4 regions of the Bacillus sp. PK6-026 genome follow, and region 4 is predicted to be linked to each of the others. Evidence: predicted binding sites of a transcription regulator. Region 4 holds the regulator's gene; each other region holds the start of a gene.
The links. Region 4 encodes Rex, which represses fermentation and respiration genes when NADH is low (regulators of the CRP and FNR family bind a similar motif). Its sites were predicted from a motif close to TTGTGAAATATTTCACAA; they were not measured.
Positions count from the first base shown of each region.

Region 1: ric (iron-sulfur cluster repair di-iron protein) is a predicted target of Rex. The motif match lies at 1,982-1,999, and genes of this name have one in related genera.
Region 2: M1D59_RS10645 (YwiC-like family protein) is a predicted target of Rex. The motif match lies at 2,534-2,551, and genes of this name have one in related genera.
Region 3: adhE (bifunctional acetaldehyde-CoA/alcohol dehydrogenase) is a predicted target of Rex. The motif match lies at 1,593-1,610, and genes of this name have one in related genera.

Region 1 is NZ_CP096418.1:2,058,726-2,062,941, reverse strand. Features, by position in the region: gene M1D59_RS10685 (cellulase family glycosylhydrolase) at 1-1,102, opposite strand, end outside; gene M1D59_RS10680 (DUF1360 domain-containing protein) at 1,528-1,899, opposite strand; gene ric (iron-sulfur cluster repair di-iron protein) at 2,065-2,778, shown strand; gene M1D59_RS10670 (nitric-oxide reductase large subunit) at 2,823-4,216, opposite strand, start outside.
Region 2 is NZ_CP096418.1:2,050,999-2,055,214, forward strand. Features, by position in the region: gene M1D59_RS10625 (DUF438 domain-containing protein) at 1-463, opposite strand, end outside; gene M1D59_RS10630 (DUF1858 domain-containing protein) at 460-690, opposite strand; gene M1D59_RS10635 (TIGR04053 family radical SAM/SPASM domain-containing protein) at 794-1,897, opposite strand; gene M1D59_RS10640 (cyclic nucleotide-binding domain-containing protein) at 2,010-2,477, opposite strand; gene M1D59_RS10645 (YwiC-like family protein) at 2,627-3,349, shown strand; gene M1D59_RS10650 (Crp/Fnr family transcriptional regulator) at 3,395-4,108, opposite strand.
Region 3 is NZ_CP096418.1:4,299,075-4,303,290, forward strand. Features, by position in the region: gene M1D59_RS21785 (3'-5' exonuclease) at 1-1,317, opposite strand, end outside; gene adhE (bifunctional acetaldehyde-CoA/alcohol dehydrogenase) at 1,684-4,216, shown strand, end outside.
Region 4 is NZ_CP096418.1:640,382-644,597, reverse strand. Features, by position in the region: gene M1D59_RS03245 (CPBP family intramembrane glutamic endopeptidase) at 1-130, shown strand, start outside; gene M1D59_RS03240 (YdiK family protein) at 130-321, shown strand; gene tatC (twin-arginine translocase subunit TatC) at 366-1,142, opposite strand; gene M1D59_RS03230 (twin-arginine translocase TatA/TatE family subunit) at 1,149-1,322, opposite strand; gene M1D59_RS03225 (redox-sensing transcriptional repressor Rex) at 1,361-2,005, opposite strand; gene moaC (cyclic pyranopterin monophosphate synthase MoaC) at 2,009-2,515, opposite strand; gene M1D59_RS03215 (ABC-F family ATP-binding cassette domain-containing protein) at 2,662-4,216, shown strand, end outside.

The DNA of each region.
Region 1 (4,216 bases), 1.4 Mb from region 4:
TGTTGGCTGCAGCGCCGCTGTCTTGACCTGGTTTATCCTGATCCTTTTTCTGGTCTTTTTGATCTGACCCTTTCGAATCCGATCCAGAGTCTCCTGACGAACCGTTTGATCCGCTGCGGATGTTTTCCCTGACGAATTTACCTGATGAGGATAAGTCGGATTGAGACCATCCTCCCTTTTTAGAGGCGCCGGAGTTTAAAGCAGCTGACGACTCTTGTTTGTCGCACAAGCTCCAGTTTACCCAGCTGATTTTTTTGCTGTCTAAATATTTCAGCCACTCCCTGGATTGGTCGAGGTAGACACCGCCGTTTCCGGAAGCATCGCTCGTTCCCCATTCTGTGACGAAAATCGGCGCTCCTTTGCTGAGTGCATAGTCTGCTTTATCCCGCAAAGACTGACCGTGCGTACCCGCATAAAAATGGAGCGCGTACATGACATTGCCGTCTTTCAGCTGATTGTCCGCCGCATCGTTGACATCTTGGCTCCAAGTGCCTGTCCCAACGATCACAATATTTTTCGGAGAATTTTTGCGGATCACGGACAAAATGTCTTCAGCGTAAGGTTTAATGTCACGGTTCCAGTTGACATCGCCGTTCGGCTCGTTAGCAATTTCAAAAATGACGTTTGGCGTCTTGCCGTAAAGCCTTGACATTTCGTTGAAAAACTCTTTTGCTTTCGCTTTGTTTTGGTTTGGATTGCCGTCGCTCAGTATGTGCCAGTCGATGATCACATAGATTCCGAGTTCTTTTGCCGCTTCGACGGCTTCCTTCACTTTGTTTTTAACCGACGGATTGTCAATATAGCCGCCTTCACCCGTATACATAGCCGCGCGGAAGACATTGATGCCCCAGTCGTCTCTCAGCCATTTTAACGAGTCTTTGTTGACATAATCGCCATACCACTGCAGCCCGTGTGAACTGATTCCTTTCAGCTGAACCGCTTTTCCTTTTTGATTGACGAGCTGCGTACCTTTCAAGGTGAGCTGTCCGTTTACAGCAACGGGTGTTTGAGAAGCGGCAGACGCTTTAGGTGCGATGATACCGCTGATGCCGAGTGCTGCTACCATGAAGCAGGCGATGAAGACAGAAATGGAACGTTTCATGTATGACATTCTTTTTCCTCCAATGATGTTATTTTCCAAAAACACTTTCTGGCAGACATTTTCACCCCTTTCTTGGCTTGTAGCACGTTACTGATTGTAAAAAAACTATTCATTGATTGTCTATCAACCATATTTCACGTTTTTTTCGTTTTGAAAATCTATCTATTTCCTCTTTTCGTATGAAATGGGAGGTCTGAATGCTAATGATGAAAAGCTAAAAAAGTATGACCGGGGACTTTGTGCTTCCTTTTTCTCTCAATTCGAAATTTTAAAACCTGATTCTTCTTCAAAATAATGTCTTCCCTCTGCCTAAAATGCGGCAACCGGGAAAAAATCGCTGTAAAAAGTTCACAAAGCGGACATGTTCTCTCTGCTGTTTGTGTCACTTTATTGTCAAAAAAATAAAACCATCCGCTTGGAATGGTTTATTTCTTTAAATCAGAGAAAAAGCTGACAAGTTTTGTTGCGACACCGACAAACGTTTCAAGAATCGCCTGTCCACCTGCGACCGATAAAATTAAAATTAACGGGAATATCGTTTTTGGGACAATCAGATACCCGACAGCGATGATCAAAGCGCACCATATCCCTGCGCACCAATAGCAATTCAGCAAATAGCCGAAGTTTGATTTCGGCACTTTTTTCGTTTCTACATGCCCTTGTTCATCAACCGTCTGCTTTTTCTTCATGAACGGTTTCCGGATAAACTCCGTGATCTTGTCAAAAACAATCAAATGAGTTAGCCGGTAACTGGCGAGAATCAGCATCGTAAATGTAAGCCAGGATAAATGCTCCATTGCAGGCCTCCAACATGAAAAGTTATCTATAGCTATTTCCCGATTTCTTCTGACTTATTGCTTTTTCTGTCATTTTTCCCGAATGTGATGTAGATCACGATTTTCCATCGGTGAACCCGTTACATTTAACCCATAGCATAAAAAACACTTCAGGAGGTTTTACAAATGGAAGCAGTATTTGATCAAAACACAAAAACAGGTGATATTGTTACGCGTTTTCCAAGAGCCAGCCGGCTGCTGAAAGAATATCGCATCGACTTTTGCTGCGGGGGCAACCGCCCGATCGGTGAAGCGATAAAAGAACAGGATTTAAATGAAGAAGAGATCTTAGCAAAAATCAATACATTATATCAAGAGACAAAGGCATTGAATGCAAAAGAGACGAACTGGAGTGAAGCCCCGTATTCACAGCTGATCGACCATGTGATTCATACGCACCATGCTTACCTGTATGAGGTGCTTCCTGAACTATCAGGCTTTGTCACAAAAGTCTACCGGGTTCACGGCATCCATCATCCGGAACTCGCCCAGGTCCATCAATTGTTCCATCAGCTGAAAACTGAACTGGAACACCATCTCTTTCAGGAAGAGGAACTCATTTTCCCGAAAGTGACGGCCTATGAAGAGACGCGATCAATGGACAGCCTGGCAGAAGCGGTTCAGGCGATCGATGTCCTTGAACAAGAGCATGAAGCCGCAGGCAGCATCTTGAAGGAACTGAGAAAAGTGACCAATGACTATACCCTTCCTGAAGGGGCATGCACAACATATACACTGACTTACTTAAAGCTTGATGAATTGGAAACAGATCTTTTTCAGCACATTCACCTGGAAAACAATATTTTGTTCCCGCGGCTTGAAGCGGAAGCCAATCAATAAAATAAAAAGACAGAGGATTTCACTTCCTCTGTCTTTTTGTTTATCTATTCATCTGAAGCAATGTCTTTAACTGGAAGCGCTTCTCCTTCCTGATGCGTCGGTTTGCGGAGATGGAATAATGCTCTGATGCTGAATATGACCAAAATCACGATTCCGGCTAAAAAGATCGTATCCGGCACAGCCCTCCAAGTCAGCAGCGTTTGCACCGTATCCTGCTGTAAAAACTCAGGCGCCCTTGAGCTCCAGTACCCGTCTTCAAACGCTTTTTTCAATTGAAGAAAACCGACCGGCAACAAATTGATAAACACCATTCCGAACAAGCCGATGTTCAGCGACCAGCAGGCTATTTTCAGCCATTTATCATTCCACGCTTCTTTTTTGGCGATATTGCGTAGCGTATACAGCCAGACAGCAATGGCAAACATGCCGTACACGCCCATCATCGCCCCGTGCCCGTGGGCAGGTGTCAGGAACTGGCCGTGCTCAAAATAGCTGACAGCAGGCAGATTGATCAAAAAGCCCAATACCCCTGCACCGACCAGATTCCAGATCGCCGTTGAAATCAAGAACCAGAACGTTGCTTTATACGGGAAATGATGGCCTCCGTCTTTCATCATCTTGTATTGTTCATAAGCTTCCAATACAAGCAGGGTAAGAGGAATCACTTCCAGGCATGAGAAGACGGAACCGAGGCCGATCCAAACTTCGGAAGAACCGTTGTAATAGTAATGATGTCCGATCCCGATGACACCGCTCCCCAGCAGGATCGTCAGTTGAAAATAAAGCGTTCTGACGGTCGATTTTTTCGTAACCAGGTTCATTTGCACGAGCAAAAAGCCGATGACCACGACGGCAAAGACTTCAAAAATCCCTTCCACCCAAAGATGGATAATCCACCACCGCCAAAAATCCGACATTGTAATATTTGTGCCGGGATTAAAGAAAAAGGCTGCACCGTAAAACAGCGGAATGGCGATCGAAGAATAAAACAGCAGATGAATCAAACCGCCTTTATCAGATTCCCGCTTGAGGCCGCTCTTAATGCCTCTGAAAACGATAAACAGCCATATCAGCATGCCGAGTGCGAGAATGACCTGCCAGAAGCGGCCGAGTTCAATATATTCCATTCCTTGGTGGCCGAATAAGAACCAGTTGTTTCCTAAAAGGCCTTTCGCTCCGAGCCATTCGCCGGCCATGCTTCCGCCGACAAGGACGATCAGCGCCCAAAACAGAATATCGACAAGCAGCCCCTGCCTTTTCGGCTCGCGGCCTCCGACAAGCGGCGCCGCATAAATGCCCATACCGAGCCATGAAGTCGCAATCCAGAAGATCGCCAGCTGGAGGTGAAATCCCTTAGATATGCTGAATGGCAACATATCCCTGATCCAATCGATCCCAAAAAAGCTGTCCGGCTCAATATAATAGTGGGCAAGCAAAG
Region 2 (4,216 bases), 1.4 Mb from region 4:
TGTAATGTTTGTCGACATCGGCGAGCAAGTTTAAGTCTGTGAGCAGCTTGAGAATGTTGTCGCGGTGATCTTCTTTTTCAAAACGTTCCAAATGAAGCTGCATTTTAAAGTTCAAAAGGAGGTCGATTTCTTTATTTTCTTTCATAAAAGTATGAACGGGATGGCCTGGCTGCTTATCGGCGTCAGCTCGGTGAATGTCTTCAATCGATCCTTTAAACACAGCGGCGTGAACGGAACAAAGCTCTTGAATTTCTTCGGGGGTAATGCCTTCTTCCTTCATTAACGCCTGTTCCAGCTGAGCGATTTCTTCAGCATTGACTGAACCGAACGCCTTTTCAAACCGTTTTTTGACGTCGGCAAGCGGTTTTCCTTTATGAAGGTCGATGATGATTTCTTTCAAAAGCTGCTTTTTTTCCTCTGGCAGACCTTGCTGCGTTTCCCGGTTGTTAATCATTTCGCTCATTGTTTTTCTCCTTTCCAAACGGGGTCAAATCCGTGCGCTTTCAATATGTCTAAGACAAGCGGCCATTCGATTTGCATCATTCGCGCGCCTTTCGGAATCGTCATGATACGCCCGGCTGTTTCCAGCATGCCGGGCTTCGTTATGTTTTTAAACCCGGCTTCCTTCATCACGGATTTTAGTTCAGGATGCAATGTGCAAAGTTCGTATACGGAATCGTTCAAATCAATTTTTTTATTATGCAGAGGGATCACATCCTTTGATAGTGATGATCATTCTCATCTATACCGTAATACAAGTATGCTGAAAAAAATGTGACGTACATCACATTTTTCAGCGCAAAGCCTTCGGAATATAAATACAGCTCGGGTCGCTTTCCAGATAATCGCCTGTCAGAGCATAGGCACGTGAGCGCGAACCGCCGCACACATGGCGGAATTCACAGACGCCGCATTTTCCTTTAAATCCGTCCGGATTTCGCAAATCCTTAAAGATCGGTGATTCGCGATAAATCTCAGCCAGCGGCTGTTCGCGGATGTTTCCGGCTTTAAACGGCAGGAGTCCGCTTGGATATACATCGCCGATATGGGAGATAAACATAAAGCCGTTGCCATCGTTCACACCTTTCGGAGCCCGGCCCAATCCGCCGATCGCATCCATTTTCCCTTTCTGCAATGCGTGTTCATAGCGGATTTTCATGTTGGGGTCTTTCGCTTCCCGCATTTTTTGTTGAATAACGACCCGTCGGTAGTGCTGGGCTGCTGTCGTTTTGATGTCAAAAGGCGCTTCTTTTGCCAAACGGCTGAGCCAAAGAAAGACTTTTTCATGGTCCACCGGCGAAATCATATCTTCCCGCTTCGCGCGGCCTGTCGGGACGAGAAAAAATACACTCCATAATACACAGTTCAATTCTTCGATCAGCTTTGCCATTTCATCCAGGTAATCGATGTTATAAGCGGATATAACGGTATTAATCTGCAGAGGCAGATGGCATTCATGAATGTAGCGTATGGCCTTCATGGTCAGGTCAAAGGAACCGTCCGTTCCTCGAAAATGATCATGAATCTCTCGGGTCGGGCCGTCCAAGCTGAACGCCCATCGGGATAAGCCGATTTCTTTTGCTGATTGAATCGCTTCTCTTGTAACATTCGGCGTAGCACTCGGGGTCATGGAGACGCGAACCCCTTTTTGGACGGCATACTCAATAATGGCGAATACGTCGTCTCTCATTAAAGGGTCACCCCCTGTCAGCACGAGGAGGGGATTGTCCATCGCATGAATTTGATCAATTAAATCTTTTCCCTCTTTCAGGGTGAGCTCCCGCGGATCGCGTTTATTTTGAGCCGATGCCCGGCAATGAAGGCACTTGAGCTCGCACGCTCTTGTCAGCTCCCAAATGACGATAAACGGAGACTTGTCGAAATCGCAATGTATCATCTTTCATCTGTCCTTTCGTTTGCATTCATGTGTATCGTAGCGGAAATGAAAAAGAAAAAAAGTTAAGTAGATCACATTTAGAAAAGGAAGGGAAAGAAGGGGGAGGCCCTTCTCACGCGTCGTCTTCTGCGGAGGAGTTGAGGTAACGCAAAAAAAGCTGGTAGGAAAAATACAAATTCTGCTGAAGCAGCATGAGAAAGTTCGTCTGTAATTGGCGGTTATAAGTCATCATTTTTTTGAAAGTATGAAATGGAATTTCAAGTACGGCGGTTTCTGCGGCAGTGTTGACTGAAATAAACGGAGATACGAAAGGTTCGCCTTTTTGATCAATAGGGAAAACATCGCCTTTTTCCCACTCGGCGATCGTTCGGGATTCTTCTGGAAGTCTTCTGTCAGAAAAATGAACTTCCCCTTTTAAAACAAAATAGACGGATTGCGAATGAAGGAACGATCGCGAATGCTGAGATGGCTGGATATCGATCACCTTCCCGTTTTTCAGCAGCCTTTTGATGATCGGAAGGGGTACCCCGAGAAACATAGGAAGATTTTTCAGAAACAATAAGTAGTCAAACCGGTCCATGGTATATCCTCCTTCTATATATTAGCATTTAGTATAAAGCGCCGGGCTGGAGGGCGCAGTGATTTATTTCACACGCCTGTATGCAAAATGTCACTGTGTAAAAAAGACGAAACTTTTATAATGTAATAGAAAAGAAGGGAGGATGCGTGATGAAAGTGTTCATACCGAAGCAGCACGGCGCCTGGGCGATGCTTGTCATCCCGTTTGTTCTCGGCATGTTCGCCGGGGGCGCGGATGTAAAGCATATTCCGCTGTTCTGCGGATGGCTGTTTCTATATCTAGCGGCATTTCCGGCTACGATGATGGTGAAGAAGAAAAATATCGTTTACTATCAAAAATGGGTTCTCATCTACGGCATTCCGGCCATCGTTTTCCTGCTTATTTCGGTCTGGCTGGAGCCGCGGCTCGTTTTTCTCGGGCTGCCGCTGTTTCCGCTCTTTCTCATCAATCTTTATTATGCGAAAAGAAACAACGACAGGGCGCTTTTAAATGATATTGCTGCAATCCTTGTTTTCAGCGCGGGCGGGCTTGCAAGCTTCTGGATGGGAGCGGGGAAGCTTGATGGTGAAGCATTGTTTGTTTTTATCCAGTCCGTTTTGTTTTTCACAGGGAGCGCCTTTTATGTCAAGTCGATGATCCGCGAAAAGAAAAACAATCGGTTTAAACTTTATTCATGGGGATACCACATATTCCTGCCGTTCATCTCGCTGGCCGCGGGGGCAGGATGGGCCGTGCTTGGTGTAGTGCCGAGCAGTTTCAGAGCGTGGTTTTTACATGGAAGGAAACTGTCGATTAAGACAATCGGAATCTCAGAGCTGGTGAATGCCTGTTTCTTTATGGCCGTGTTGATCGTTTTTCTGCTGCAAACGTAAAAAACAAGGACACTGTGCTTCATGTCCTTGTTTGTTTTCGTTTTTTCAGTCGATATTGCAGATGTCGAGCGGGCAGTTTTCACAGTCGATTTCGCGTTTTAAATAGTTGAGCTGATGAATGACGATTTTTCCCGAGTCCTCAATTGAAATGACACCGTTCTTCCGGAGGTCGCTCAGCATGCGGTTGATGCTCTCCCTTGCGGCGGCACAGAATTTCGCCAGATCCTGGTTCGTCAGCACAATATTGATGAGAATCCCGTCGCTTCTTGTGATGCCGTAGCTGTTTGCGAGACGGATCAAGGTGGAGTAGAGCGCGCCTTTTTTACCATTCAGCAAAAGGTCGCGGATTTTCGATTGAATCTTTCGCAAATGCGTGCTCATCCATTTCATAAACTCAAACGTCAGTGCACCGTTTTGTATGAGTTCTTTTTCAAGCTTATCTTTATTGATGACCAACACTTCGCCATCAGAGAGGATCTTTGCGCTCAGCATATATTTCGCATCTTCTGTAAAAAGCGTAAGCTCCCCGACAATATCATTTTTTTTGCACATTCTGAGTGTCAGTTCTTTGCCATCGGACGTCAATTTGCCGATTTGGACAAGTCCCGACTGAATAAGATACAGTTCCTCCGCATCCATCCCTTCTTGAAAAAGGAATGTGTCCTGCCTGATTTTTCGTCGTGTACTGATTGATTCCAGCAAGTGATGCAGATCGTCTGAGAGCAAATCTGTGTCTGATTTTCTAACAGAAATATTCATTGAGCGTCACCCCTTTAGCAGTTCTTATTTTAACGTTAAATAAGGCTGAGTGACCTTTTAAATATAAACAATATTGTGAACTTATGAATAAAGTCCCAAAAAAGAGCC
Region 3 (4,216 bases), 710 kb from region 4:
AACAATTTGCGATGTATTTCTGTAATTGATGTTTAGAATTTTTGACCTTCCTCTAAAATCAAGTCCTGTATCTTTTATATAGCTCCTTTTCCTGCCGTAAATAGATTGTGCACGGTCTTCCACCAAAAGTAAGGATTTCGTTTCCGGACTCAGGCACAGGCTGATCAAATGAAGCCAATTTCCTTCAAAATCCTGACCTTCATCGATCAGAATGGCATCATACTTCGGAGATATTGCCTCGCCTTTTTCCAGCTGTTCAATATATTGATCAATCATAAACTCATTCGTTTTTATTTTTAGATCTTGCTTAAGCCACTGGTGAAAGTTACGAATTTGGATACTTTCAGGAACTCGAGACTCAACAGCTTTTCCTTCTTCAGTATATTGAAAGTCAAATAAATGATCCGGTTCTGCAAACATTGAACGAACCATTTGAGTAATATTCGATGCTAATGAAATATTGTAACAGAGGATTAATATCTTCCAATCAGGGTGGTTTTTTGCCAGTATCTTTGCACGACTTGCGAGAATTAAGGTTTTTCCGCTTCCTGCTACACCGCGAATTATACGGTGTTGATCACCAATCTGCTTTGCCATATTCTCTTGATGCAAGTCCATCGTTTTAATGTCCCGCAACGATAAAAGAAGCTGGTCACGGTATGGAACAGATTGTTCAAACTCCGCTCCAATGCGCACTTCCGGAAAAAGATAATATCGAATAGTATTAATGTCTTCATATGTAAGAGAGGTTTTCATTTGAAATTGCACATGAAACATTTGAAACAGCTTTTCTATCAACAATTCTTCTGAAAAGTTTACATGATCAGGATCAATTTGATCTCGAGTCAAGATAAACTCTGGATCTATTATTTGATAAACTTGCTTTTCCAACAATTGAATTTCATTTAATCTGGTAAATACAACGCCATATCCATAAGGAAATTTCAGTTTAAATTGATACTTACCCTCCGTTTGAATTAAACTCTTATCCTTTTGGAGTACATCAGCTATTTTAAAAGCATACTCTCTTGCTTGTCTTAACGGATTCTTCACACTGCACATGTCGCCGCTCGCATTTCGAATCTGCCAGTCATCTTTTGTGAACCTATAAAACGAATTTTTCGTATAATCCTTTACTTCAAGCACAAGCAAGCCCATATCCGGCCCTATAATAACAAAATCAGGACAGACACCTTGAATTTCAGGTTCATAGTACACAATATAATCATCAGGCAAATAGTTTTTCAATGTACGAAACAAAATCCGTTCTCCCACTGTTGCTGAACTTCGTATTGATTCGGGTATTGTCATTGCCAATTTAACCAACTCCTTCGATGCCTACTAGCCACGTTTTCCATATATTTATATTATCGGGGGTTAGAAAGGAAAGTAAAGGAAATCTATTTATGTAAGAGATGAAAAATGCACCATTAAACAGGATTTTCTTAGTTTCTGTTGATTTCATACTTTGTTCAACATTTCACAAACTCATACTTCAAATTCGTGATATGATAAATTCAGCCACAGAAAAGGAGGACTGATACCAAAATAAACCAGATATTCGCTTCAGGGATAAAATTTTTTAACTCCACTTGTGAAATGTTTCACAAACAATGTCCGCATCATTCATCCCTGAACATCCTGTTGTAATCAAATTCCTATTCATTCACTGGAGGGTTTACAATGGCAATCGAAGAAAAGGAAATGAAACAAAAGCAAAATGCCTCAACCATGGTTGATCAGCTAGTCGAAAAAGGCCTAAAGGCATTGGAAGAATTCCGCAGCTTTGATCAGGAGCAGATTGATGAGATCGTCAAACAGATGGCGCTTGCCGGCCTTGATCAGCACATGCCTCTCGCCAAACTTGCCGTCGAAGAAACGAAGCGCGGCGTTTATGAAGATAAAATCATTAAAAACATGTTTGCCACAGAGTATGTCTACCATCATATCAAATACGATAAAACAGTGGGCATCATCAATGAAAACGAACACGACGGAGTCATTGAAATCGCGGAGCCTGTCGGTGTCATCGCCGGGGTGACGCCGGTGACCAACCCTACTTCCACTACAATGTTCAAGTCCCTGATAGCGATCAAAACAAGAAACCCTATCGTGTTTGCTTTCCATCCATCGGCCCAAAAATGCAGCCGCGAAGCGGCGAGAATCCTTCGGGACGCAGCCGTCAAAGCAGGAGCACCAGACAACTGTATCCAATGGATTGAAACGCCTTCGCTGAATGCAACTCAAGCCTTAATGACCCATCCGAACGTTTCCCTGATTCTCGCAACAGGGGGCGCCGGCATGGTGAAATCAGCGTACAGCTCCGGAAAACCGGCCCTTGGCGTCGGACCTGGAAACGTTCCGTGCTACATCGAGAAGTCTGCCAACCTGAAGCAAGCCGTCAATGATCTGATCTTATCCAAAACATTTGACAACGGCATGATTTGCGCATCAGAGCAGGCCGTCATCATAGACAAAGACATCTACTCAGACGTCAAAGTCGAAATGACAAGAAACAACTGCTATTTCTTAAATGAAACCGAAAAATTAAAGGTCGAGAAATTGGTCATCAATGAAAATACTTGCGCGGTAAACGCTGATATCGTCGGCATGCCGGCATTCAAAATCGCTGAAATGGCCGGTGTCAAAGTGCCTCAAGATACAAAAATCCTCATCGCCGAATTAGAAGGCGTAGGTCCGGATTACCCGCTTTCCAGGGAAAAACTGAGCCCTGTTTTAGCGTGCTACAAAGTCAGCGGAATTCAAGAGGGATTAAAACGCGCCGAAGACATGCTCGCGTTCGGTGGAACCGGCCACTCGGCGGTAATTCATACGAACGATCAAGAAGCCGTTAAAGAATTCGGATTACGGATGAAAGCCGGGCGGATCATCGTCAATGCACCGTCGTCACAAGGGGCGATCGGCGACATTTACAACGCCTATATGCCTTCTTTAACACTCGGATGCGGCACATATGGCGGAAACTCCGTCTCGTCAAACGTTGGAGCTGTTCATTTAATCAACACGAAAAAAGTGGCGAAAAGGAATGTCAATATGCAGTGGTTTAAAGTTCCTCCAAAAATCTATTTTGAAAAACACGCAACCCAATATTTAGCGAAAATGCCTGACATCTCAAAAGCGTTGATTGTGACTGATCCGGGGATGGTGAAACTCGGATATGTAGACCGCGTCCTACACTACTTAAGAAGGCGCCCGGATTACGTTCATTGTGAAATTTTTTCTGATGTCGAGCCTGATCCTTCAATCGAAACGGTGATGAACGGCGTCGACATGATGGCCAAATTCCAGCCGGATGTCATCATCGCCCTCGGCGGAGGTTCTGCAATGGATGCCGCAAAAGGAATGTGGTTGTTCTATGAGCACCCGGATGCTGAATTCTTTGGATTAAAGCAAAAATTCCTGGACATCCGCAAGCGCATTGTCAAATACCCGAAACTGGGTGAAAAAGCAAAATTCGTCGCGATCCCGACGACATCAGGCACAGGCTCTGAAGTCACGTCATTCTCTGTCATTACAGACAAAGAAACGAATACGAAGTATCCGCTGGCCGACTATGAATTAACGCCGGACGTCGCGATCATTGACCCGCAATTTGTCATGACCGTGCCGAAACATATTACGGCTGACACAGGAATGGACGTATTAACTCACGCAATTGAATCATACGTATCGTGCATGGCTAACGACTATACAGACGGCTTGGCCATGAAGGCCATCCAGCTGATCTTCGAATACCTGCCTAGAGCATACAAAAACGGCAGCGACGAGCTGGCCCGCGAAAAAGTGCATAATGCATCAACGATTGCCGGAATGGCGTTTTCCAATGCCTTCCTTGGCATCAACCACAGCTTAGCCCATAAGCTTGGCGCGGAGTTTCACATCGCTCATGGACGGGCAAACGCCATCCTTCTGCCGCACGTGATCCGCTATAATGCAGAAAAGCCGAAAAAGTTCACGGCATTTCCTAAATACAGCCACTTCATAGCCGATCAGCGCTACGCGGAGATTGCCAGAACGCTCGGCCTGCCTGCAAAAACAACTGCAGAAGGCGTTGAAAGCCTGATCCAGGAGATTATCTCGCTCGCCAAAGAGCTTAAAATTCCGATGAGCATTAAACAAAACGGCGTGGATGCTGCCGCATTCGAAAGCAAAGTGGATCTCATGGCCGAACGCGCCTTTGAAGATCAGTGTACGA
Region 4 (4,216 bases):
TATCGTGCCTATTTTCGCCCATGTCGCCATGAATACGCTCGTCGTCTTACTGCAGACATTCCGGGAGCCTATTGAAGAATATTTGAAACACGTCGAGAAAATGCAAATGATTATTGGAGGATTTCTATGATGAGAAGCCCTAAATTCTGGGGAGCGATTTATTTATTAACGGGTGTGCTGTTTACATATCTGGCGGCAACCTCGCCCGGAAGCATGTGGTCTTTTTACACGATCCTGCTGATGCTTTTCGCAGCCTATAATATCAGCATTTCCTTTAAAATGTTCGCCCTGGCCGGCAAGATGAAACGAAAAGATCAATAGCCTTTTTTGTGAAGGAAAAGAGCCATTCTGAAAAAGAATGGCTCTTATTTAGTATGGTCGTTCAAAAACGCTTGATTTTCCTCTTGAATCATTGTTTTTTGCGCCTGCCTGTAGGATATTCTTGAAATCACGATACTGATTTCATAAAGAATGAGCAATGGCACTGAGACCATTAAATGCGACAAAAGCTCAGGCGGTGTAATGAGGGCCGCGATGACGAACAACACAAAATATGCGTATTTTCTGATTTTCGCCAAAAACATCGGCGTCACGAGGCCGAGCCTTGTGATAAACATGATGACCACAGGCATCTGAAACAATAAGCCAAAAGGAAGCGTCAACTGAAGCAGAAACTGAAAATATTCGTGTATTCCGATGACCTGGTTGACATTCAGATCATCTGAGACTCTCGTCATAAAGTCCACGACAAACGGAAATAAAATAAAGTAAGAAAAGGCAATGCCGCCTAAAAAAAGAATAATCGATATCGGAATATAGCTGAGCGTCACTTTTCGTTCCTTTTCATACAGCCCCGGGCTAATGAAAGCCCACAGCTGGTATAAAACAAGCGGCGAAGTCAAGACGGCGCCGATGATGAACGCGAACTGCACGTACACAAATAAAGGATCGGTCAGCTTGAACGCGTTGAGCGTCAGCAGCTTTGCTTCATCCGTCTGCTGCAGATAGATAATCAGCGGCTTTGCCAATAAAAAGCCTGCCACAACAAATAAAACAAAAAAGAAAAAAGTGATCACAAGCCGTCTGCGTAGTTCTGTGATATGTTCTATCAGCGACATTTCTCTTTCCTTCATAAATGTCATCCTATCCTACTGATCTTCTTTCTTTTTATCGGAATCGTCGTCAGCCAAACCTTTTGTCGCATTCTTAAACTCCCTCAGCGTGTTTCCCGCCGCTCTTCCCAGCTCGGGAAGTTTTTTCGGGCCGAATATCAAAAGCGCCACCACGACAATTAAAATAAAGCTTCCAGGACCGATTGGCATAAAGCCTGCCCCCTTTCCTTTATTTTTCGTTTTCCGTTTTACTTTTCCTGCATTGAATAATGTTTCATGAAATACACCAGCGACTGAAGTTCAACCGCCAAATCTATATGATGAATGCGAATGTGTTCCGGCACATTCAAGCGGGCCGGCGTGAAATTAAGAATGCCTTTAATGCCAAGCGCCACCAGCCTGTCTGTAATCGACTGTGCGGCTTGAGCCGGTACCGTCAAAATGGCGACGGGGATATCATCCGTCATATGCTCTTCAAGTCTATTCAGATCATAGACGGGAACACCGCCGACCTCGGTTCCGATTTTTTCCTCATTGATGTCAAACGCCATGGCGATTTTTGTATTATTATTTTTGATAAAATTGTAATGGAGAAAGGCTGTCCCCAAATTCCCCACGCCAATGAGCGTTACGTTCGTCATTTCATCCTGATCAAGCGTCTTTCTGAAAAAGGACAGCAAATAATTGACATTGTAGCCGTATCCTTTTTTTCCGAGCGCGCCGAAGTACGAGAAGTCCCTGCGGATGGTCGCAGAATCGACTTTGACGGCATCGCTCAGCTCAGCGGAAGATACACGCTGTTTTCCGGATGCATGAAGGTTTTTTAAAAAACGATAATATAATGGCAACCGTTTCGCTGTCGCTTGCGGAATTTTTGAATGATCCATGTTCATAAACTAATCCTCCATGTCTACATCAGCTTTTTCCCTTTTATAGTCACCGTTTTTCCCACCTGTCTTTTCGAGAAGAAAGGTCGGTCCTATCACCATTCCCTTATCCGCCGCTTTGCACATGTCATATACGGTCAGCGCACATACGGAGGCCGAAGTTAACGCTTCCATTTCCACACCTGTGCTCCCTTTGGTCTTCACTTTAGATTGAATATGCAGGATGCTCTTCTGTTCTTTCTCCTCCCAGCGAAAGGCGATGTCGACTCCTTTCAGAGCGATCGGATGGCACATCGGGATGATGGCGGATGTCTGTTTTGCGGCCATGATTCCGGCCACTTGCGCCACCGCCAATACATCGCCCTTTCCGATTTCCCGGTTTTTGATTTTTTCATGTACTGTTCGATTCATAGACACGCTTGAAACAGCCGCAGCTGTGCGTACTGAAGCTTCCTTTTCGCTTATATCAACCATCTTGGCTCTGCCTTGTTCATTAAAATGTGTAAACTCATTCATGTTCTGAACTCTCCTTATAACGATCATACACTATTTTTTTCATTCTGTCTTTTTCTTTGGCTAAAATCTTCCAGACTTCACTTAATTGTTTGCTGACTGCGCAGTGATAGGCTACACTTAAAATAGCAGACAAGAGGTGAAAGATCATGATGATTTTACAAGTGAACCAACTTTCAAAATCGTTTGGAGCCGATACGATTTTAACGAATATAAAACTCGAAGTCAGATCTCGGGACCGGATTGCGATCGTCGGACGCAACGGCGCCGGAAAATCGACTCTTCTAAAGATTATCGCAGGAAAACTTTCATATGAAAAGGGGGACATCATCAAGCCGAAAGATTTGACGATGGGCTACCTTGACCAGCATTCCGGCCTCGATTCCAAGCTGACGCTCAAAGAGGAATTGCTGTCGGTATTTGATTTTCTAAAAAAAATGGAAAAAGAAATGCGCGCGATCGAGGAAAAGATGGCGCAGGCCGGACCGGACATGCTTGAATCATTGATGAAGACGTATGACAGGCTTCAGCAGGAGTTCAAGGACAAAGGCGGCTACCAATATGAGGCAGAGGTCAGATCCGTCATGCACGGGCTCGGCTTTGCGGGATTTGACGACTCCGTCCGCGTCCAGGACTTAAGCGGAGGTCAAAAAACAAGACTTGCCCTCGGAAAAATGCTTTTGACAAAACCCGACCTCCTCATTTTGGACGAACCGACAAACCACTTGGATATCGATACCCTGACATGGCTTGAACAATATTTGCAAAATTACAGCGGAGCGATTTTAATCGTTTCCCATGACAGGTACTTTCTTGACAAAGTGGTTACCCAAGTTTACGAGATCAGCCGGTCCCAAAGCAAAAAATATACCGGGAACTACAGCTCTTATCTCCAATTAAAAGCCGAACAGCTGGAAAAGGAAACAAAGCTTTATGAAAAGCAGCAGGACGAAATCGCCAAGCTGCAGGAGTTCGTCGACCGGAATCTGGCTAGAGCTTCGACGACGAAACGGGCGCAGAGCAGACGAAAGCAGCTTGAACGGATGGAGATCATGGACAAACCGCTCGGAGATGAAAAGTCGGCGTCTTTCCGCTTTGAAATTACAAGGCAAAGCGGAAACGATGTACTGCGGGTGGAAGACTTGACAGTAAGCTATCAGGAGCAGCCCCCGCTTCTCCGTTCATTGAACTTTCACATCACCCGCGGGGAAAGCGTTGCACTGGTCGGACCGAACGGAATCGGCAAGTCAACCCTTTTAAAAGCATTGATTCAAAAGCTGCAGCCGGTATCGGGAACAATCGCGACAGGCTCCCATGTCTCAATCGGCTACTATGACCAGGAACAGGCTGAATTGACGTCGTCAAAACGCGTGCTTGACGAGCTTTGGGACGATTATCCGGAAATGAATGAAAAGGATATCCGGACCTGCCTCGGCAACTTCCTGTTTTCGGGAGAAGACGTATTAAAACCTGTACACGCGTTAAGCGGCGGCGAAAAAGCAAGGCTTGCCCTCGCCAAGCTGATGCTCCAAAAAGCGAACTTCCTTATTCTTGATGAGCCGACAAACCATCTCGACCTGGACAGCAAGGAAGTCTTGGAGAACGCTTTGATCGATTACCCGGGAACGATATTATTTGTGTCCCATGACCGCTATTTTATCAACCGGATCGCGACAAAAGTACTGGAGCTTTCCCGCGACAAAG